One region of the Leuconostoc carnosum genome, then DNA from elsewhere that is predicted to be linked to it. Evidence: riboswitches for the same ligand, from Rfam matches in the RefSeq annotation. Region 1 holds a riboswitch; the other holds the start of a gene.
What was found. A riboswitch is a leader RNA that binds a small molecule or an ion and turns the genes downstream of it on or off. The one in region 1 is predicted to bind thiamine pyrophosphate.
Positions count from the first base shown of each region.

Region 2: another riboswitch for thiamine pyrophosphate. It lies ahead of FGL89_RS01940 (hypothetical protein); the one in region 1 lies ahead of thiE (thiamine phosphate synthase).

Region 1 is NZ_CP042374.1:1,264,400-1,276,873, reverse strand. It holds gene rnhC (ribonuclease HIII) at 1-627, shown strand, start outside; gene FGL89_RS06425 (NADPH-dependent FMN reductase) at 839-1,387, opposite strand; gene thiE (thiamine phosphate synthase) at 1,698-2,333, opposite strand; TPP riboswitch at 2,430-2,527, opposite strand; gene FGL89_RS06415 (DUF2075 domain-containing protein) at 2,595-3,809, opposite strand; gene FGL89_RS06410 (cation:proton antiporter) at 3,863-4,825, opposite strand; gene FGL89_RS06405 (ClbS/DfsB family four-helix bundle protein) at 5,098-5,607, shown strand; gene FGL89_RS08655 (hypothetical protein) at 5,682-5,852, shown strand; gene FGL89_RS06400 (bacteriocin immunity protein) at 5,910-6,215, shown strand; gene FGL89_RS06395 (hypothetical protein) at 6,481-6,819, shown strand; gene FGL89_RS06390 (NAD-dependent epimerase/dehydratase family protein) at 7,049-7,675, shown strand; gene FGL89_RS06385 (TspO/MBR family protein) at 7,848-8,321, opposite strand; gene FGL89_RS08650 (hypothetical protein) at 8,658-8,816, shown strand; gene FGL89_RS06380 (uracil-DNA glycosylase family protein) at 8,923-9,495, opposite strand; RNA gene ssrA (transfer-messenger RNA) at 9,922-10,279, opposite strand; gene accA (carboxyltransferase subunit alpha) at 10,356-11,156, opposite strand; gene FGL89_RS06365 (acetyl-CoA carboxylase carboxyltransferase subunit beta) at 11,158-11,997, opposite strand; gene accC (acetyl-CoA carboxylase biotin carboxylase subunit) at 12,080-12,474, opposite strand, start outside.
Region 2 is NZ_CP042374.1:402,934-415,407, forward strand. It holds gene FGL89_RS01900 (VTT domain-containing protein) at 1-503, opposite strand, end outside; gene FGL89_RS01905 (nucleoside 2-deoxyribosyltransferase) at 774-1,310, shown strand; gene pnuC (nicotinamide riboside transporter PnuC) at 1,425-2,237, shown strand; gene rpmF (50S ribosomal protein L32) at 2,336-2,509, shown strand; gene FGL89_RS01920 (copper homeostasis protein CutC) at 2,577-3,212, shown strand; gene FGL89_RS01925 (NFACT RNA binding domain-containing protein) at 3,353-5,047, shown strand; gene FGL89_RS01930 (class I SAM-dependent methyltransferase) at 5,109-5,876, opposite strand; gene FGL89_RS01935 (thymidylate synthase) at 5,887-6,867, opposite strand; gene FGL89_RS01940 (hypothetical protein) at 6,932-7,369, opposite strand; TPP riboswitch at 7,477-7,585, opposite strand; gene FGL89_RS01945 (phosphoketolase family protein) at 7,966-10,332, shown strand; gene argF (ornithine carbamoyltransferase) at 10,407-11,423, opposite strand; gene argH (argininosuccinate lyase) at 11,420-12,474, opposite strand, start outside.

The DNA of each region.
Region 1 (12,474 bases):
GAAGTTGGTGCGGGTGCTTATTTTGGTCCCTTAACCACAGCTGCCGTTTATGTCTCTAAAGATAATCTTGATTGGGTACGCCAACTTGGCATTGCTGATTCTAAAACATTAACTGATCAGAAAATGAAACAAATTGCCCCAGAAATTATTCATCATTTACCTCATCATGTTGTTAACATTATGCCTGAAAAATATAATGTGCTACAAACAAAAAATAATGTCAATCAAATGAAGGCAATTTCTCACAATTTTGCCCTGGGTAAGGTATTAGAAAAAATTGCCCCAAATGTGCCAGATGGCATTTTGATTGATCAATTTGCTCAAGAAAGTACTTATTACAAATATTTACGCAATGCGCAACAATCACATATTGTTAATCAAAATGTTTATTTTACAACAAAGGGTGAACAATACCATCTAAGCGTGGCTGCCGCTTCAATTTTGGCACGTGTTGTTGAACTTGATGCCATTGCTAGATTGAGTGAAGAAGCTGGTATGTTGCTCCCTATCGGTGCTGGACATCAAGTTGATATCATTGCCGCTAAACTAATGAAAAAAGGCTTGGATCTCAATCACTTTGCTAAATTACATTTTGCTAATACGCAAAAAGCAAAAAAAATATTGTAACCCCATTTTTAGTACATCATTAAATGTCTTAAAAAAGCGCTCTTCTATAAAGAAGGCGCTTTTTTAATCTGTTTTCAAATAAAAGTTAAGCATTCGCAATAAGTCATCAACGACAGTAAGGACACCATGCCAACTGTTGTTGCTAATTGTCCAGAACCGTTTTCATGAGGACACGTATCCCTTGCCTATCAGCAAATTGAAGCCAAACAATTTAGCCGATTAACTTATCTGCAAACAAGACAAATTGTTGTGTTGCACTAGCCAAAAATGCTTGTGTATCAGTATTTGTAATATGTCCCTCTTCATCTGCTAGATTTTGAACATTCCCAATATATAATTCAGGTTGTTGCATTGTCGTCATATCCAAAAAAACCAAAGATTGGCGTAACACATGGTTAGCTAAGATACCGGCAATCCCAGAAATTGACTGCGACGCTACCAAAGCTGGCTTTCCAGCCCAACTGTTTTGACCCCATGGACGTGAACCAACGTCGAGTGCATTCTTCAGCGCTGCTGAAATACTACGATTATGCTCAGGTGTCACAAAAATGAAGGCATCTTGCGCTGCTATTACTGAACGAAATGCTGTATATTCTTCAGGTGAATCTGCATCATAATCTTGATTGTATAAAGGTAGATGATGAATATCAATATAAGTCACTTCTGAATCTTCAGGTAACCCCGCTACCAAAGCATCAGCTACGCCCTTTGAATATGAATTCTTTCGAATTGAACCTACTACCACACCATATTTAGTCATTTTTTAATCCTTCTTTCTTACTAATAGTAAGTATACATCTTGTCGTCAAATAATACAACACGCTTTGAGAAAATGACTTTCCACAATAAGTATTTTGTATTTCTCGGGATAACTTTAAAACTCATGTACTGCTTGTTCTAAACGTATTAAAAAAGCTAATTCGATTAAGAATATAGCTTTTTTAATATTATTTAGTCTACTTTCTACATCATTTTACATATCATACTATTTATGACACAATTTCTCTTAGCGTTCCGGGTTAATTGACTAAAAACTGAATGCTATCATTGGCGTTACCCAAATACTTTATCTATAGTATCTTTTTTACCTGACCTAATACATGAGCTACTTTTGTTTGAACATCAGGTGCTTGCATGATGTCACTCACCATACAGACGCCAGCAATACCAGTATTTTTCAAGCTACTAATATTGTCTTCTTTAATCCCACCAATTGCATTGACCGGTATGTTCATTTGCTCTGTTATATTTTTCAACGTTTCAATTGATGTATGTTTGGTAATTACTTTTGTTTTTGTTGGGTAAATGGCACCAACACCAAAATAATCTGCCCCTTGTTCTTTGGCTTCAATCGCACGAGCCATATCTTTAACTGAAACACCTAGTATTTTATTTGGTCCAATCATTTGGCGTACCTTATAAACTGGCAAATCGTTATCACCAACATGAACACCGGCTGCGTCAACTGCCAGACAAATATCTACTCTGTCATCAATAATCAACGGAATATCAAAACGATCTGTTACCTGTTTCACAGATTTTGCTAACTCAAAATATCTTTTTGATGTGACATCTTTTTCTCTTAGTTCTAGCAAAGTCACACCGCTCTCACAAGCTTGAGTAATAATTTGTAAAAATGCTTTATCAGAATAATCATATCTGTCGGTCACTAAGTAAAGCGAGTAATCTACATTTTTATTAGTCATTATCATTGATTAACCTCTCAATTGTTAAAATCACTTGCCAAAATACAAAAAAACTGTTTCCTACGTTAAAAGCACGCAAAAACAGTTCAATAAATAATATTATTAATCACATCTTCCTACGCAGATTCTAATCTGATCAGGTTATATGGGTATATTCTCAGCCAAACAAATAATAGGCACCCCAGATATTTTTCTATTCAATTATATTATGAAGCTTACCATCACTTTATTATCTTGTCAATATCTGTAGTTTTATAGTATCTATTTATCACTAACACACAATTCAGAACTCACTTGTTTCAAAATATGTCGGCGTAACCTGCGATCTGCAATACACAAATAAAGCCCATATCGACCGCGTTTTAGAAGTACTTCTAATGCATGGAGCATTAATTCTTCTTTTGCCTGACGATTAAATGATTGCCCTTTTAACTGCCTAAAAGCTGCTTTGTCTTCATAAAGATGGGGATCAATCACCAATTGCTGTAGTTGTTCGTCAAACTGAATGCTAGGGCCAATAATAACACCCGCGTAGTTCAAATCAAACCCTTGGATGGTATAAACAGATCCCACTTCATTAATTGTGTCTGGCCGCATTGCCCACGGTGTTGTGCCAGTATCTAATTGATCCCATGGTAATTGAAAATTACCCAATGTGACGTACCATGTCCCGCGATTAACAGTATATTTATAATCAGTCGTTGCCAATATACGTGACATTCCCAATTGTTGGTTTCTTTCCTGAATCGCCTGATACATTGCTGTGGCATCATCGTATACTCGAAAATCAAAATCTTTCACCGCTGTTAATTGTGCCACTTGTCGATCTTGCGTCAGCTGATCAATCCATTTCACCACAGCTTCACTTTGCCCAGTCATCCGATATTGTTTGGTTAAATGTTCAACCACAGGATGATATGGCGCAATTATGCGCATTAATAATTGATTGTTCCACATACTTTTAAATTTCAGAACCTGCTTTGGATCAAAAACCATAACAATAACGCGCGCATGCTTGATGATTTCAACTAACTGATTATCTTGTTTAAATTTATTATAACGGTCTGGCGAAGTTAACAATAAGTGTGCTTCATCAATTAAAACAACATCTGCTACGGCTTTCCTCTTATCCATTTGATTAATAAAAGACGTGGGTTTCAAGAATTGATTCTTCTTAAAAAGAGGCTGGCTACCAGCGTAATCACGATAAATCTTTAACATTTCCGCATGATTGACGAGTAAATAGTGACTTGATTGTTGATTTTGTTGCATGTTTTTTTCTTGTATTTGTTTAAAAATATCAAGCAATACCACACTTTTCCCGGCACCTGCACCACCTTCGATAACAAAAATACGTTTTTGGTCTTGTTGTAAACTGGTTTCAACAAAATGAACTGCTTGCGTGACAATCTCTGTCTGCTCATCCGATAACACTTCATCTGCTGCTAACATAAAACTATTTTTCATCATGAACATATTTTACAACAATCAATCAATTCATGCCTATCCTCTATTTAGCATCAAATGATCTATACCTTGCTAAACAACGGTTTCATCAGTATCGGTGCAACAATCGTAGAAATAATGACAGTTATGATAACTTCACCAGATGTCGCTTCACTGATAATTTTAGATGATATACCTATTTGCGTAATCACAAGTGCCATTTCTCCTCTGGAAATCATTCCAGCCCCAATAGCACTAGCAATATTTTGACTTAATCCGGCTATTTTTGCACCAATAAATGAGCCTGCAAACTTCGTGATGACTGCTAACACACTAAATATAATAATTGGCAAAATTTTATCATTTAAATTTTGTACAGATAAGCCTAAACCAATGGCACCAAAGAATACGGGGTAAAACACCCATTGCCCAATCATATTAAAACCACTAGACAGTTGTTGCGAAAAAGATACTTTTCGTAATAAAATACCTATTGCAAAAGCAACTAGTGGTAATAAGCTATTAATACCTAATCCACCACCACCGACAAATATTGAAAATAGAATAACCGCAATTAATGCAATAATATCGTCTAAAACCGCAGCCGAAAGGATAATAGCACCCATAGTCGTTGCTAATTTTTTTTGCTCAGCTAATACTGCTAAAGTAATAGAAATTGACGTAGCTGAGAAAATAACGCCTGAAAAAATCGCAATTTGTATACTGTAACCTAATAAAATGAATGCTATAGGAAATACAATTGCCGGAACAAGAACACCCATTACAGCAATGAGAACGGATGCTTTAATATACTTTTTCATTTCTTTGATGTCAGATGACATACCGGAATTTAACATTAGTAATAAGATACCAATTTCAGATATCACATGAATTAAATTAGTTGGTTGTACGATATTAAATACACTACCTCCCAATACAATACCAGCTAACAGTTGTCCGACAACTTCTGAAAATCCTAACTTAACACCTATCTTTCCAAATATTATTGTGACAATAATTAACAGTATAATTGATACATAGACCATGACATTCTCCTTAATTCAAAAAACTCCAAGAAATAATTGGTTCCCCGACCAATTCATTTCTTGAAGCTTTCGCCCAACCGTGATTTATTTAACTACTTCTATCCTACCATTTTTAATAATATAACGCCAAATTAAAAAATATTGTTACAAAATTAACATGATATCTGCTAATCTTTATAATACAACCATAATCTGCTACACTAATAATATAAAATAATTTGCTACATATCCCTCTACTGGTCACAAAACTGTTAAGAACGGGTACTAACTCAATGAAATCATATGCTAATAAAAACGAATTAATACACGCGATTGAACTCAGTTATTCAAAATATATCAATGAATTTACTGCTATTCCAAACGCACTAAAAGATCACCATGTCGATGGTGTCGATCGTACGCCTAGTGAAAACTTATCCTATCAACTAGGTTGGCTGACCGCCTTGTTAGGTTGGGAAACTGATGAACGTCATGGTAAAGAAGTCGTCGTCCCTGCTAAAGGCTACAAATGGAATAATTTAGGTGGTTTATACCAGTCATTTTATGATACCTACGCTGATTATGACATCTCCGAACAAATTACCTTGCTCAACCAAAAAGTAGACGCACTATGTGAACTCGTAAGTAATCTCCCAGATGAGGTTTTATTTGAACCAAATCAACGTCAATGGGCAACTACTACTGCACAATGGCCAGTTTGGAAATGGGTTCATATCAACTCTGTTGCACCCTTTGGCACGTTCAGAACAAAAATACGCAAGTGGAAAAAAGCTGCACTCTGATTTGACAATACAACATGATATAAATCATGACCCTACGTGCCTCGTAATCACGTTAAACTGCCAAGGAGATTATTATGAAAAAAAGTTCAGTATATGTCGTTATTTTAGCTTTAATTTTGATGTTTGTTTCGTTAGTTAGCTGGATTATGAACGAATCTACCTTTGCTATTTTAGCTTCTAACTTAGGTTTACTTATTCTGGCGATTTCTTACATTTGGGATAATCGTAATGGGTTAATGAAATAACACACTTTTTAACAGATCCACGCGCCACACAAGTATATAAATAATTAGGGGGGAAGTATGGCTTCACAAGAAGAAATAGTTGAAACAATCTTAGACCAGATGAGCGTTGCGTTTTCTGATCCACAAGTGAAAGCACAGCCTGATTTACGCGACATGATTCTTAATTATGCAAAAGAATTAGATAAGACACAAAACTATCATTTGGTCGCTTCAAAAATGATTAAAAGTCTTGTTTTGTATTACTGGGAAACAAAAAATCAACTGCCTGAAGCAGCAATTATATTACATAACCAAATCAAAAAATATGCCACAAAATATGATGCCATTGCAGCATCAGCCATCATGTTACCTTTGTGGTTCTAATTTATTTCAAAAACACATGCTCTAATATTAAGTTAGAACATGTGTTTTTTTAAACGCGTGATGTTTTTATAATAACTACATTTAGTTTATCCTAGATGACAAACAACAAACCCCACCGACCAACTCGTAAATGGTATGATTTAATTAGAGTATGATATTTTATGCAACAAATGCAATCTCTTTTGATTAACAATGAGGATGGCATATAATGCACATCGCTCAATCACTACACTGACACATGTTAAAAAGATTAGGAGAAAATATTATGGACGAGAATAGCATAACCGTACCAAATGAGATTAGAGGATGGAACTGGGGCGCCTTCATGTACAATGTATTCTGGGGTATAGGTAACAAAACTTATCTACCTTTGCTCTGCTTGATTCCAGTGTTTAACTTATTTTGGATGTTTGTTTGTGGCTTTAAAGGTAATGAGTGGGCATGGCAAAAGGGCGATTATAAAGATATTGACACATTTAAGGCTGTGCAAGCGACATGGAACCGTGCAGGTTTAGTCCAATTTATTATTTTTATTGTTTTAATGGCGCTATATCTCTTGTTTATAGTAATATTTTTATCAACTATGATGAACAGAAATTATTGAAATACCAATGTAAAGTGTTCAATATTATGTCAAAAATTATTATCATATCAACATAAAATACCCTGATATTTGGAAAACGAAATTGTCACTTGTCATCATCCCCTTGCTGCTACTTTTTATGTTCACAATTACTGGGCAGATATCACATGTTTTATTAGTGAGGTAACTACATTTGCCCTATCCTTAATTTCCAAGCCTACCACAATACAATTTGAAAGGGTTTTAAAATATGGATGTTATGAAAAAACAAAAAATTGTCATTGCCGGTGGCACTGGATTTGTTGGACAAGGTATTATTCAACAACTTTCACCAGAATTTTTTGAAGTACACAGTTTATCCAGGCACCCATTTTCATCACATGCTAAGGATCAAACTTTTTATCATGCAGTAGACCTCAGTAATCCTACGGAATGGCAACACATTGTCGCAGATGCCGACTGGATTATTGATGCAATAGGTATCTTGTTACCGAACCCAATTAAAAAACAAAATTATCAAAACAGTAGCTATGAGCCAGCGAAAAGTATTATTGACGTTCTGGTTGCGGAACCTACACCAAAGTTCTTATTTATTTCAGCAAATACAGGTCCTTTCTTTATGAAACCTTATCTTAACGCCAAACGTGCTGTCGAAAACGAAGCCAAAAAACGATTAGCAAGTCGTGCATATTTTGTTTATCCTGGTATTATCTTTGATAAAGCAAGATATAGTTCATATCTACCAGGTCTATTTTTAACCTATCTTAGTTGGATTAAATATTTTAACAATTTACGTCCTATCTCACGGAGGGACTTTGCGACCAACATTGAAAATATCCTGCTGGGTAAAAAGAGTACACTACAGCAAAGAAGCTAACCTTTCAAAAGCCATAGTGTGCTTACGTCAAAATCATTATACTGTTGCAGAAAATTCATGTCATTAAAAAGCACGGAAACTTTAATAGTAAAGTTTCCGTGCTTTTTGTATTCTCATTTTCAAGTGATGTCACATTTTAATGAATTGATTGACTAGTTTTATTGATAAGTACTCAATTTAATAAAAGAACAGCAATTGATAAGTAGCTAGCAAACAGTAACCAAACTAAATATGGTATCAAAATATATCTAATACGTCGATGATCCGCGAGAAGTAAACCAAAAACTAAAATATCCATCACCACAATCATTACGCTAGCCCAGAATAAATTAGCAAAAGAGAAAAATACAACAGTCCAAAAGATATTTAATATTAATTGAATATACATGAAACTATATATCATCGTTCTACTCTTTTTGACTGAATTTAAGTTAGCACAATAAATACCTAACAAAATATACAAAAATCCCCACGCCGGTCCAAACAGCCATCTCGGTGGTGCAAAAGGTGGTAATCTAAATGTGCCATATACCTCACCGATTGACACACCTCTAATCCATTCAACACTAAAAGAGGATAACGCTCCTAATAAGAAAATAACTAGAGTAAACAATATAGCTCTAATTGGCATAGATATTTTTTTCATGAGCAATTCTCCTAGTGATTTAAATTAAAAATATATTTTTAGATTGATATATATTTTAGCATTTGTTTAGCAAAAAATCATCGTTTCATTTAGTATGATCAATGTCAATTTAAGCTACATCGGTGGGTATTTGCCTTTAAATACGTGATATTCTTTGGTATTATAATTGTTAAAAGTAATAAAAAGAAATGTACTCATTTAATGTTATCAATTATCTTCCAATGGCACATACTATCAATTGTTTGTACATCCTGATTATACAAATCAAAAGTACTCACAGAGTGATTACATAATACGTGCATTGAACCACGTTAAAAGCATTACAGGGGATGACAAATGAGGACACAACTTGTACTTGGTTTTTGGACAGCCAAAGGATTTACTGACAAACTAAATGAGGCTTTAGCTGATTTAGAGGCTCATGGCCACGAAATTATTGAGGTACAGTATAGAACGCCTGTGTTTGCATATACTGCCTTAATAGTTTATAAATAATAATCATGCACTCATAGAGTGCGTACATATGAAAGCATATTTTTCGCCATTATATGAGGTATTGAACTTGTTATATTATTGATTATCAAGTATGTCAACCTGGATTTCAATTTGATATGATTTGAGAAATCATTTTCTGCAGGTCTGGGACAACTTCTTGCTCAAACCAAGGATTTTTTTTGAGCCAAATATTATTTCTAGGAGAAGGATGAACAATTGGGAAGTAATTAGGAAGATATTTTTGATAATCTTTTATGACTGTCGTTATTTTATCCTGACTATTTAGCTTTAGATAGTATTTTTGTGCATAGGAACCTACTAAGATAGTCATCTGTGCATTGGGCATCTGTTTTAACAAACGTGGGTGCCATTTGTCTGCGATACCTTTACGTGGTGGTAAATCACCCGACTTAGCTTTTCCAGGATAATAAAAGTCCATGGGTATGACACCAATCTTACCAGAGTTGTAAAAAACATCTTTACTGATACCCATCCAGTCTCTCAACCTATCTCCTGAAGCATCGTTCCACATTATACCTGAGTTTTGGACACGTAATCCCGGAGCCTGTCCGATAATAACTATTTTTGCGCTCGTTGGCGCATGATAGATTGGTTTCAGTCCTTTGCTAGTAAACTCAGAATTTACCTTGTCATCTACTATTTCATCAAAAATAGTCATTACTTAATATCCCCCTTAATTCTACCTATGTTCATTATAAACCCTTGTTTACAACTGACCTAGCCAGATGACTTTTAAACAAAAAGTAATATCAGTAATATATTTCTTGTAAGTTGGCTCAAGCTCTACCATAAGGTTTAATCGGCCAGAGCAGCAATCACAAACTAATCTATCTGTTTTGTTTGTCATTCTTTATCTCGCTTATGCTATTAAAATATGTACCACATTTTAGTTTATGTGTTATTTGTTGCCCTTTTCTGCAAATAAAAAACGGCTTAAATGCCGTCCTGTCGCTCAATCATCATTATTTTTTGTGTTATTTTTGTGTTATTTCGCTTGAAATACCGTGCAATGTAATGAAATACTTTTTATAAGAAAAAGCGCTACATTAGGTTTTTGAAACCCTATGCAACGCCATGAAATGCTGAATGGAGCCGAGGGGAGTCGAACCCCTGTCCAGACCGCCCGGTACAGAAACATCTACGCTTATAGCTTTGTCATTTAAATTTCATGATTAATCACGCCACAAAACAAGGCTAATATTAATCACTAACCTGATTAATTTAATATAATTGCTCCAGATTTAAACAAGTATACGATCTGACCTTTTATGACCTAATCCTAGATGTCAGCAACCAAGACTAAGTTACGCGTTACTGTTTTTTAAGCAGCAACTGCGAAAGTGTTTTCGTTTTTTGCAGTTAAAATGTCTGCCCGCTTTACGCCCGGATGGCGAAACGCAGTCCCTGCCCTAAACAACCCGTCGAATTCCAAAAACGGCCCCAAAAAACCAATAGTTTTTCTCAATAAAGAAAAATAATAGATTATCAACAACAGCTGATAATCTATTATACCACAAATTAAAATGCTCTAAACCTTGCGCGTCTTTGTTTCATTAACTCTTCAGGTGTTAATGAATTTAACTGCTTAAATTCATTGTCCAAACGTTTTCTAATTAAACTAAATACACGGGGATGGTTACGAGATTCAGGAATAATATAGTCAATTACTTGTTTTTCTAATAGGTCTTTAGGTGTCAAACCCATCAATGCCGCAGCTTCATCAGAACGTTTACTATCTTTCCATAAGATAGAAGCAAATCCTTCTGGCGATAAAATGGAGTACGTAGAGTTTTGGAACATCCAGACTTGATCACTAGTTGCTAGCGCTAGGGCTCCCCCAGAGCCAGCTTCACCGTAAATGATAGCGATCATAGGTACTGTTAGCTTCATCGATAACAAAATAGATTGTGCTATCGCCTCGCCTTGTCCTTGTGCCTCAGCTGTTTTACCTGGAAAAGCTCCTGGTGTATTAATAAAAGTCACAATAGGTCGGTGAAATTTATTTGCTTGTTGCATTAAGCGTTGTGCTTTACGGTAACCCCATGGCTCAGGCGAACCGTTGCGCTTACTTAGCTTATCATGAATATCAACGCCTTTATCAATGGCAATAACCGTAACTGGTTGGTCATTAAGTCGTGCAATACCACCGATAACCGATGTATCATCCCCACTCAATCGATCACCATGCAATTCCACAAAGTCTGTAAAAATCCCATTAATGATTTCACGAGCAAGAAAGCGATCTTCTCGTGATTTCTTTACAATATCCTTTGGTGTCAGCTCGCGTTTAAATAATTTCAAACCAATATTAACAGCCATATCACTCCTCCGTCACTTGATGAAATTTCACTAAGGTTGCAATTTTTTCAGCGAGTTCCGGTCTTGGTACAATATCATCAACAAAGCCGTTCTTCAAGAGTGTTTCCACACGCTGAAAGTCTTTTGGTAGTTTTTCATGAATCGTTGATTCAATCACCCGCGCTCCAGCAAAACCAACCAAAGCATGTGGTTCTCCCAGGGTAATATCTGCCTGCATAGCAAAACTAGCCGTCACGCCGCCAGTTGTTGGATCAGTCAATACAACCAAATACAATAGTCCAGCTTCTTGATGTTCCGCCACCGCTGCTGAAACCTTTGCCATTTGCATTAAGGAATTCATACCTTCTTGCATTCGTGCACCACCAGATGCCGTAAATAATACGACTGGTAGCCTGTTTGATGTTGCGTGCTCAAATAAACGCGTGATCTTCTCACCTGTCATTGATCCAAGTGATCCCATCATAAAGTACGAATCCATAATACCTAGCGCAACCCTTTGTTCCTTAATCATTGCGACACCAGTCAAAACAGACTCGCCAAGATTTGTTTGATCCTTGGCTCGTTGTAACTTATCAGCATAACCGGGGAAATCAGGATGTGTCATTGTAACATCTGCATCCAATTCATCAAACGACTCAGTTAAAAGTTCAATGCGTTCCCTTGCTTGTAAACGAAAACCATATCCACAATTAGCGCATACACGATAAGCACCTAATTGTTTGTTGTACATTTGTGTACCACAATATGGACACGCTAGAAATAAGCCGTCGGGAATACGTTCATTCACTGATTCAGCACGTTTAATTTTTGATGTTGATTTGTCGTTATTATATAAATCCATTTTCAAAAGTATGTTCCGTGCCCTCACAGGTAACTGAACATATGCCTTTCTTTACAATTCTTTACCGTCTACGACTTTATAACTAATCTTTAATTGACAAACTCTCAGTCCAACGTGGTAAAAATTCATTTTCCAAATAGCGTGTATCGAATTCACCACGTTGTACCTGTGGGTCGTCTAATAATGCTTTTTGGAAATTACGATTTGTTTGCACACCGTGAATAACTGTTTCATTAACAATACGGCGTAACTTTGCCATTGCCTCTGGTCGATTTGCACCGTGGACAATTAACTTACCAATCATCGAATCATAAAATGGTTGAATTTTATCACCTGCAAACAAAGCAGAGTCAATACGAATACCCAAACCACCCATTGGTAAAAAGACAAAATCAACTGTACCTGCACTAGGCGAAAAGTTCTTTTCAGGTTGTTCAGCTGTTAATCGCACTTCAATAGAGTGACCTTGAACCTTAA
Region 2 (12,474 bases), 730 kb from region 1:
CTCCATGAAAAAGCAGCAATAATATTGTTTCGCAAGAAATGACCGTACGAAAACTGACTAATTCCCGCAACAAAAGGCACAAATGTTCTAACAATTGGCATGTAACGACCAATGATGATAGCTAACGCCCCTCGCTTTTCAAAAAAGCCTTCTGCTTCACGAATATGTTCTTCCTTAATAAATCGACCAACTAATGGATGTCGTACTAACTTATAGCCACCAGTGCGCCCTATCCAAAAATTAAGTGAATCACCAATGGTCGCGGCAAAGAAAAAAAGTAACATAAATACCCAATGATTTAGTCCAGCATGGATACCCGCAGGAGTTGCTGCCACAGCCCCAGCTGCAAACAACAATGAATCTCCTGGCAAGAATGGCATAATGACAATACCTGTTTCAATGAAGATGATTAAAAACAAAATGAGATATGTCCATGGTCCGAACTGAGATACTAGTGTCGCAATATGGGCATCAATATGAAGAATGAAGTCAATTAAAAACATATGATTAAGGTACGTGTTAGTGTTTAAACTCGCACGTACGGTTCTCCTAACTTATTTTTTACAATAGCTTAATTTTAACACATATTGCCCATTTATTAGAAAATAACTTGTTCCCCACTGCTATCTCTGCAACAAACTTTACCATCTCTTTTTCAAACTGACTATCAGATGAACTACTACTAGACAAAAATTGTCTTTGTATTAAAATTACAACATATTAAAAACAATCTGTTGTAAAGTTATTATAGACATAAATTAAGGAGCAAAATTATGAACGAAGTAAAACTCATTCAAGAACTAGAAGAAATTAATCGCAACGTGGATAATAGCCAGAAATTACCTGGTGCCAAAAATATCTATTTGGCTGCTGGTTGGTTTTCAGACGAACAAGAATCTTTATTGAAAGATGCATTCATCCAATTAAGTACTAATCCAACGATTGCCCATATCCATGTACCACTATTACACCAATATGGTGGTGTGGCGTTAGGTTCTGAGAATGGTGAACCTGATTTTGAATGGGGGGCTATGACTTATAAAGCAGATATTAAAGCAATTGATAATTCGGATTTAACAGTGGCAATTTTTGAAGCTGAAGATCCTGACACTGGGACAGCCATGGAATTAGGTTACTCAGTTGCTTCAAATACCCCTGTAGTATCAGTCTTTGCTGGCAATATTGATCAACATCCAATTAATCTCATGCTCTCATTTGGTACTGATGCGCATGTAACTTCCACCAAAGCATTAGCTGAATATGACTTTTTTGATATTACGCCAAATAAGTATACCGGTAAATTAATTTAATATTAACCCATTAGTGGTTAAAAACTAGAAGAAAGGTGCCGAGCCGCTCTCTCAAAGCACTGACAAAATGCCAGCAACCAATCAGAGTGCCTTAATCTCGGTAAAAATATTTTCATGCAAACATCAAACGAAACAATTTCTCACTGGCAAGTTCTTAATCCATTTTGGTATGCAGAACAATTTAAAGGCTGGACTAGATTGTCATATGCTCTGCTAACTATTGGTTTAATTATTATTACTTATACTAGTTTTGGTATGGGTAATCCAATTAATAGTATGACATTTGCAACATTTTTCGCAGCAATCTTTGGCTGGACAACTGTTTTGGGTTTGAAAGAAGCAAAACCCATGAATGGTCTGTTCGGGCTATTATCAGCCGCTATTTATATTTATGTGGCTTGGCTGCACAAAAACCCAGCCGATGCTGTTTTACAACTGACATATGTTGTTTTGTTAGACATCCCCGTCTTAGTCATGCCATCTTGGGTTAAAAATACGGATCAGCATGTTCGTTTTATTCATGAAACAGACATTCGTGGTGAAAAACACGGTAAAGTATTTTGGTACAGTGTCGTGGCATTAGTTGCTATTATAGCCTTTGCTGCTGCATATTGGTTTGAAACACAAGTATTACACACGCCACGTCCAATTTCTGACTCGTTAGTTTTAGGAACTGGTTTGGTTGGTGCGGTCTTAACCACATTTCGTTTCTCTGAAAGTTGGTTTGCTTGGTTGCTACAAGGCATTATGCAAATCACGCTGTGGGGACTTACTGTAGCTGCTGGTGGTGCCTTAGGTGCTTCAGCACTTGTCATTTTAGTAACTTACCTCATGTACTTTGCTAATGATATCTTGGCGTTGGCACAATCATCATGGTTTCATCACAAAGCCATTACAGCCCAATTAGCTCAGAGCCATGTCAAGTAGAACACCTTGACATGAATTTTGAAAACACTATTGACAAAAGTCTTAATTTTCGGTAAACTTGACTAGTTGATAAATTGAAACCGAAAGGAGGTGCCATTATGGCTACCCCATCAAACAAGAACTCAAAGTCTCATAAGCGTAACCGTCGCGGACACATCGGTTTGAATGTTCCTAACATTGTATTGGACCAAACAACTGGTGAATACCGCGTAGCTCACCGTGTATCACCTTCTGGTGTTTATAACGGCAAGCAAGTTACTGATAAGAAGTAATTTCGCATTATAACCTGTACCCTTTGGCACAGGTTTTTTGTTTGCAATTTTATGGTAAAATAATAACATGACTATTACAATTAGAGAAGCAGCTGTGGATTCTGCTGAAGCAGCCAAACAGATGCGCCTACAAGGTGCTAACCGAATTGAATTAAATAGCCACTTACATCTTGGTGGCCTAACACCAGACACACGCACAATTATTGATACGCTCATAGCTATTACTGATGTGCCAGTGGTCATTATGGTTAGACCCCGTGCCGGTAACTTTGCATATAATGAAAATGAGCTACAACAAATGCAAGAAACATTACAACAAATCGCTGACTTAGGTGGACAATTTGTCACTTTTGGTGTTGTCCGTAATCATCAATTAGACTACGAAGCCATGTCGCTATTGATTCGTCACGCACATGCACTCGACTTACAAGTTGTCATGCATATGGCTTTTGATGATATCGAACAAGAACACCAACCCCAAGCAATGTATTGGTTAGCAGAACATGGTGTTAAACGTATTTTAATGCACGGTGGTCCTTTATCTGAGAGCATTTCGCATACTTTATCGCGTATACAAATGTTGGTTAATATGGCACCAAATCATATCACTATTTTACCTGGTGGTGGACTAACCGCAGAAAATGCGCAACGTATCGCTAGTGCTTTAGGTGTTCATGAAGTTCATGGTTCACAAATTGTTTAATTTATTACGTTAAGCAAACTCATTATCTGAAAACATGGAATTTACTTAATGGTCACTTCAACTACAGTTGTCAAGTGACTATTTTTATACCATTGATACCCTATTATATAATTGTACTAACTAACAAACGAGGGACAAAAATGCCATTAGATGGATTATTTACACATGCAATTGTGCATGAATTCAATCGATTAATTGTTGGTGGACGTATTACTAAAGTCCATCAACCTTACCCCAATGAAATTGTTTTAGTCGTGCGTAATAACGGCACGAACTATCCAGTTTTATTGAGTGCTCATCCAACTTATGCTCGCGCACAGATTACCCATATTCCCTATGAAAATCCACAAACTGCACCTAATTTTGTGATGTTCTTACGCCGCTACTTAGAAGGTTCTAAGCTACAAAAAGTTGAACAAATTGATAACGATCGTATTATCAATTTCTATGTTAATGCACGTGATGAACTAGGTGATATCCAAGAAATTCGATTGACACTTGAAATGATGGGTCGCCACTCCAATCTCTTTCTCGTACGCGAAAATGATTCACGCATCTTAGAACTAATTAAGCACGTCCCTGCTGATCAAAATCGTGTACGCTCATTAATTCCCGGCGCAACTTATGTGTTACCACCCGCACAAAACCTACTCAACCCTTTTATCAGTGATTTATCGGCATTAGCGCCAATGATTCTAGACACACCTTCTGAAGATTGGCCTAAAATGATTCAATCAACTTATCAAGGTTTTAGTCGCGATTCAGCAATATCTCTGGCTGAAGCAATCAAACAAGCTGGTGACCCGCTCAATCATGCTCAAGAATGGTTATCACATTTTGAATCAACACAGCCAACACTATTTATATCTGATAAAGGTGCACTCAGTTTCTCTGCTTTTAATTGGATTCAAGCACATAGTAGTGCACAGCATTTTGACACATTAGGTGACTTGCTCGATGCCTACTACATTGGTAAAGCAGAACGTGAGCGTGTTAATCAACAGGCTGGTTCATTGGTACGTGTTGTCAAAAATGAACTCAAAAAAAATAAAACTAAACGTAAAAAATTATTAGCTACATTAAATGATGCAGAGAATGCTGATGACTTGAAGGTCATGGGTGATTTACTTATTACTTACCCACACTTAGCACAAAAAGGCATGACAAATGTGGCTATCGAAAATTATTATGACAATAATAATTTACTGACTATTCCGTTAGATCCAAAATTAAACGGGTTAAAAAATGCAGAAAGATACTTTACAAAATATCGCAAACTACGTACTGCTGTTGATTTTGTGAATGAACAGCTGACTATCACAGATGCTGAAATTAATTATTTTGACAATATTATCGCTCAACTTGAAGTAGCTTCACCGAAAGATGTCGAAGATATTCGTCTTGAATTAACAACGGGTGGCTATATCCGTGCAAATAAGAAGAATAAACAAAAACCAAAGGTGTCCAAGCCAGATAAGTTTCTTAGTTCGGATGGCACGTTAATTGAAGTTGGTAAAAACAACTTACAAAATGAACGTTTATCCTTAAAACAAGCTGATCGACGTGATATTTGGTTACACGTCCAAAAAATACCTGGTTCACACGTTATTATTCATGATGCAAAACCATCAGATGAAACACTTATTGAAGCTGCCAAATTAGCGGCTTATTACAGCAAGGCACGAGAATCAGCTAATGTACCTGTTGATTACTTGCCTGCAGGTAAGTTGCGTAAACCAAATGGTTCCAAGCCTGGATTTGTTATTTTTGAAGGACAACAAACACTCTATGTCACACCTGACGCTAGTTTAATTTCTAAATTAAAAACAAAATAACACACATAAAACAGACGATACCAACTCAATAGTTGGTATCGTCTGTTTTACTTTATCCTGCTCATATACTACCATCTTTAATTGCTTGGTATAAAATAAATGGTGACTGTGCTTGTTCGTTGGACCAATTATTATATTGATATGTTTTTTCTAATTTAATCCGTTCTTCTGCCGTCAAATCATTTAATTTTGGATATCTGACATTAATATTTCTGAATCCAGCTTTTCTTAAATTATTTTCGTACATACTATTTGGCCAATTAAAATCATGTAAAATGAGATCATTATTCTGGTCAACATGTAACTTTTCAATACGCGGTTCACCATAACCATATTTTTTACCTTTCTCACCATTTTGAAAAGTTGAAAAAGGGACACCCGTTGTATTGGGATTCGTATCCAAAATAAGAAATCGACTTTTGGGGCGCAAAACGCGATGTATCTCTGACATAATTTGTAATATACGCTGCTCAGATTCGTTATTAATAAACACATAGCAAGCCATGGCACCATCAATTGAATTATCTGCAATAAAATTCAAATTATCATTTTCAACAATTCTATATTCAATATGCTCATGTGCACGTTGATCGTTAGCAATCTCAATCATTTTGGCAGATTCATCCACGGCGATGATATCTGATGACCATTGATTGGCCAATCGAAATGATACTTTGCCAGGTCCACAACCATAGTCTAATATTTTATTCGCTTGATCTGATTCAAAAGCAGATATCACGTAATGATAACCTAGTACTTGTTCTAGTACATCATTATATTGATTAAATTGATTAGCCACTGAGGCATCACTAAAAAGATTTTTTGCCATAATACCCCCTTTATATTCCTGCCAATACTGTTGGCCATTTGTTAATCATTAAATATTGATACACTGGCAGTAGCTTCTGAAATAATATACGATCTATTTTTTGATGATAATGAATCATCTGATAAATACTAAATAATGCCAAAATTTGTTGCCAGTATGGTGACAACCCTGTTTGTTGAATAGCTTGCCAATCCATTAATAACTTATTATTTCTCAATTTTTCTTCATAATACATCAATGTATTAATCATTTGCCAATTCTCTTCATTTGGCATTTTTGGTAATTCGAACGTGTCGTATCTTTCTTCTGCCAGCACATGTTTAACCCACTGATTGTCCGGCTCATAAATATGCATCGTGCCTACATTATGATAATAATGACCCACTTCTAAATGAAGATCTCGTGCCATCAGCTCTTGTATCAATGTAAACGAAAAGACATCACTGACAATACCACGAAAAGCATCATTTGCTCGCATGTAAGACACCATATCTAATCGACCGTTGCGAACAAAAAATTGTAATCCTAAAGTACACGAAACGTCTAAATTACGTTCAATTGTCAATTCAGTGGCATCAAATATTTGCATAACTGCGCGCTTAGAATCTGGATCCTGTAGCAATATTTTTTTAACATTTTGCCATTGATTTAAATTTCCCTCTCCAAAATGAAAAAGTTTGGTACCATAAGCAGTCCCCGTCAAGGTTTGACCGTCCATTGAGTAATCAGGCATTCGCTGATTATAATAACTGATGTAGTCAAGACTATTATTTCCGGTGATATACCACAAAGCCTCAGCAAAATTAAATATAATATTTGTTTTTCTTTTTCGACTATAAACAACTCTTTGTGTTGGCTGATTAATTTTAAAATTAACAGCCAGTTTTTCACGACTACTAAATCCTCTTGGTTCATTAAAATATTCTGGATGATGATATATGTCTGCTAATACTGATACATAGGCATCATCAAAAGTTTCATATGTTGTCATAAAATTAAACTCCTCAGTTAACTACTACTTTGATGATTCCTTACGGTCAGGATGTTCATAATTATTATTTGAAAAAATGATTTATTTTTTGGACGCAATCTGCTAAGTCCTTGTAATACAAATATTCAACATCAGCAATTGCACCAAGTCCTTGCACTAAATACGCATAATCAACGCCCACTTTAAGAAGTAGTATCATTTTTTTATTAAAAGCTGACGCCCATCCAAGTTCAATATGAGTCCCTGGTGATGCAGGATTTCCCGGAAATGCTATAAAGTATTGACAGTGTTTAATAGCAAAATAATCTGCTGTTGTGCACTGACTAGGCGCCATCATTTCAGCACCCCAGTTTTCTCTCTTATGCGCATTGTCAACTATAAAATGCTTATTTTCTAATAATTGTATGATTGTTTGAAGCACTTGAGTGTTCTCTGAATCAACAACATTTTTTTGATTCAGAAGTTGCTTAAAAGGTGCAGCTAGAAATACACGTTCATTCAAAAATATACCTCCTAATTTCCAAATAAAAAAGAGCATCTGCAATAACATTGTTGTTCTGCAAACGCTCTTAGATATAGTATGGCTAGCTATATGATTTCCAAATGACCTTCATATAATTCATACTTTCCTACGCTGTTTGCAACAGATCAGGTTCAAAGGGTTCGAAGACTATCACTTCTCTCTCAGCTTTTTATAAAAGCACCCCTAGTATGTTAATTAATCGATTAATAACAATATTGATCTTATCATACATGCTCAAAATTATGCAAGTCAAATTATTTATAATAAAACAGTTTTTCTCTCTCAAGTCCTACTGTTGTGCTGTTTTTCACCAAAAAAGTCAATACCAATAAAGTAATTGGTACGAACCAATTACTTTATTGGTATTGACTTTTTATAAAATAACAATTACGATGATTATGTAAAAATAGTTGGGTAATAAAACAATGTCTTATGTGTTTGACACATGATCTCGATTAATCTTGAAATTTCTACAACATACTTTGCAAAGTGTATTTTGTATCTCGAACTATTTTTTACATTGTCATAGTCTTTACCATGATACGCACATCGTCACAAATTGGAGGAACTACAACATGAACATTGATTCAAAAGAGTACCTTAACAAATTAGATGCCTACTGGCGAGCAACAAATTATTTGTCAGTCGGACAACTTTATTTGTTAGATAATCCCTTACTTAAAGAAAAGCTCACCGCAGATCAAATTAAAATTCATCCTATTGGCCATTGGGGAACAATACCTAGCCAAAACTTTATCTATGCACATTTAAATCGTGCGATTAATAAGTATGATTTAAACATGTTTTACATCGAAGGCCCTGGTCACGGTGGCCAAGTCATGATTTCAAATGCTTATCTGGATGGTAGTTACACTGATGTCTTTCCAGAAATAACACAAGATGAAACTGGCATGCAAAAAATGTTTAAACGTTTTTCGTTTCCAGGCGGCGTGGCATCTCATGCTGATCCTAAAGTACCTGGATCAATCCATGAAGGTGGCGCTTTAGGTTATTCTATTTTACACGGTGCCGGTGCTGTATTAGACAATCCAGATCTCATCGCTGCTGTTGTTGTCGGTGATGGTGAAGCAGAAACTGCGCCATTGGCTACCTCATGGCATGTTAATAAATTTTTGAATCCAAAGAATGATGGTACAGTATTACCAATTTTGAATTTGAACGGATTCAAAATTGCCAACCCTACCGTATTATCGCGTGAATCTGATGAGACCTTGACCGAGTATTTCCATAGTTTGGGGTGGCATCCTTATTTTGTCAGCTCTTTTGACAAGCCAATTATGCAAGTTCATGAAGAAATGGCAAAAACAATGGACACAGTCTTTGAAGAAATCAAAGACATTCGAGACAACGCTGCAAAACAAAACAGCGATGAAGTCACACGCCCACTTTGGCCAATGATCGTATTACGTTCACCAAAAGGCTGGACTGGTCCAAAAACATGGGATGGTAAGCCAATCGAAAACTCATTCCGTGCGCACCAGATTCCAATTCCTGCTGACCAAAATCATCCAGAATATATTCCACAACTTGTGTCATGGTTACAATCATACAAACCAAATGAATTATTTGATGAAAATGGTCGCTTAGCTGAATCAATTCAAGAAGTATTACCAAAGAAATCCCTACGTATGGCACATAATTCAGTAACAAATGCTGGTATTATCAAGCCATTGTCATTGCCAGATATCGATAATTATTTGACACAAAATGATGCACCAGGTAGCAATTTGGCTCAAGATGCTATTTTGTTAGGTGGTTATATCAGGGATATCATTAAATATAATCCAACTAATTTCAGAGGATTCGGACCTGATGAAACAGCATCTAACCGATTCCAAGATGTTTTTGAAACTACTAATCGCCAGTGGTTGCTTCCAATTAAAGAACCAAATGACCAATTTATGGCAACTGAAGGTCGTATTATTGATTCTATGCTATCAGAGCACTATGATGAAGGTATGCTTGAAACTTATACGCTAACTGGTCGCCACGGTTTCTTTGCCAGTTATGAAGTCTTTATTCGTGAAGTTGATGACATGATTGTGCAACACTTCAAGTGGTTAAACCACTCTAGTGAAGTTTCATGGCGTAAAGATGTCCCTGCTTTGAATATCATCGCCGATTCAACTGTGTTCCAACAAGATCATAACGGGTATTCACACCAAGATCCAGGTGTGACAACTATGCTGTATGAAAAGCAGCCCAATTTCATCCGTGAATTCTTCCCAGCTGATGCTAATAGTTTAGTTGCAACATTTGAACACGCAGTTCAAACAACACAACAAATTAACTACATTGTCGCAAGTAAGCACCCTCGTCTACAATGGTTCTCAGCTGAAGAAGCTAAGCAACTTGTTAAACAAGGTTTGCGCATTATTGATTGGGCAAGTACCGATAAAGATGCAGAACCAGATATTGTTATTGCTTCTGCTGGTTCTGAACCAACCACTGAAAGCTTAGCGGCAATCCAAATTTTGCACGACTACATGCCATCATTGAAAATACGTTACATCAACGTATTAGATCTATTCAAATTACGCAGTGATGCAAGTTATGGCTTAAGTGATGATGAATTCGATGGTTACTTCACAACTGATAAACCTGTTCTGTTCGCATTTCACGGTTATGAACCTATGATTGAATCTATTTTCTTCAAGCGCCACAACCATAATCTAAAAGTTCATGGTTACCGAGAAGTTGGCGATATCACCACACCATTTGATATGCGTGTACTTAACCAAATTGATCGCTTTAATTTGGTTAAAGCAGCTATCTCAATGTTGCCTCAAGAAACACGTGTCAAGTATGCATCTCTCGTACAAGAAATGACTGATAAATTAGATGAACACGTAGCATATACAAGATCTATGGGTACTGATTTACCTGAAGTAGAAGATTGGCGCTGGAAAGCACTAAAATAATTATTTGATCTTCTAACTACCAAATAAAAAATACGCCAAGCAATATGATTGCTTGACGTATTTTTTATTTGGTTTTATTTAATTTCTGGTATAAATAAGTTTCCGAGAGATGCTGCCATAATAGCTTTAATTGTATGCAAACGATTTTCAGCTTGCTCAAATTGATGTGCATATGGTGCGTGGAACACTTCATCGGTAATTTCCATTTCTTGAATACCGAATTGATCATAAATATCTTGTGACATGACTGTATTCAAATCATGAAAAGCTGGTAAATCATGCAAAACAATCACTTGATCATTTTGCGTTTGGTCGACTAACTGTTGATTAATTTGATAAGGTGTTAATAGTTTGATTCTCGCTTCAAAGGTTTCTTCTTCTCCCATTGATGCCCAAACGTCCGTATATAATACGTCAGCGCCAACCACACCTGCCGCTATATCGTCCGTAATCACTAACTTTGCACCAGATACTTTTGCTTTTTCATTAGCTATGGTTTGAATTTCTGCCGTTGGTTGCAAACTGTCAGGTGCTACAATATGAATGTTAACACCCAAAATTGCCCCAGTTACAAGTAATGAATTCGCAACATTATTACGTCCATCACCAAGATAGGCTAATGTGATCCCTTCTAAATGACCAAACTGCTCTTTGATCGTGAGAAAATCTGCTAGCATTTGTGTTGGATGCCAATCATCAGTTAAGCCATTCCACACTGGCACACCAGAATAAGTTGCTAACCCTTCTACTGTTTCTTGAGCAAAGCCACGGTATTCAATTGCATCATATAATCGTCCAAAAACTTTAGCCGTGTCTTCGAGTGATTCCTTCTTGCCAAATTGAATATCATTTTTACCTAAAAATTCGGCATGAGCACCAAGATCATTAGCTGCAATTGTAAAGCTAGAGCGTGTACGAGTTGAGGTTTTTTCAAATAATAAGGCAATATTTTTCCCAGCTAAATAGTGATGGGGAATGTTTTGCTTTTTTAAAGACTTTAAATGCGCTGCTAAATCGATGAGTGTCATTAATTCATTTTTTGTAAAATCAATTTCTTTTAAAAATGATTTACCTTGAAAATGTGAGTTCATGCACGTGCCTCCAGTATTGCTTGATTACGGACAATCTCTTTTTTAACGTTTTCAACTGCTGTACCACCAATTGACGTTCGTCGATTAACAGCCGTTTCCGACTTCAATACATTATAAATATCGTCTTCAATCTGTGGTGCTGCTGATTTCAAGTCTGCCAATGCCATTTCTTGCAGTGGCGTGTGTGTGGTAATACCCGCCAAGACTAATTGACCAACAATTGCATGGGCTTGCCTGAAAGGTACGCCCTTTGTAGCCAAGTAATCAGCCAGTTCAGTAGCATTCGAGAAATCATCTTGTGTGCTGGCTAGCATCCGTTTTTCGTGCACTTTCAATCCATTCAAAATACCCGTAAAAATTTTAACTGACGCGATCACTGTGTCAGTTACATCGAAAACCTGTTCCTTGTCTTCTTGCATATCTTTATTGTAAGCCAAAGGCAATGATTTCATCGTTGTCAATAGCGCCATGAGTGATCCATAGGTACGTCCTGTTTTACCACGTACTAATTCAGCAAAATCAGCATTCTTTTTTTGTGGCATAATTGATGATCCAGTAGAAAAATCATCTGATAACTCAACATAATTAAACTCATATGTTGACCACAAAATCAATTCTTCTGCCATTCGTGACAAATGCATCATTAAAATAGATGCATTTGATAAAAATTCAAGCGCAAAATCACGATCAGATACAGCATCAAGTGAGTTATGGTAAATGCTACCAAAGTCTAATTGTTCAGCAACAAATTCACGATCAATTGGGAAAGTTGTACCCGCTAAAGCTGCTGCCCCTAAGGGTAAAATGTCTGTGTGTTTCTGATTGAATTCAAAACGTTCATAGTCACGCTGAAACATTTCAAAATATGCTAATAGATAATGACCGTACGTAATTGGCTGTGCATGTTGTAAGTGTGTATAACCAGACATAATTGTACCTGAGTGTTTTGAAGCCAATATTAATAACTCTTCTTGGAGTTCGGTTAATACAGTCAATACATCTGGTAAACGATGCTTTACCCACAAATGAAAATCTGTTGCGACTTGGTCAT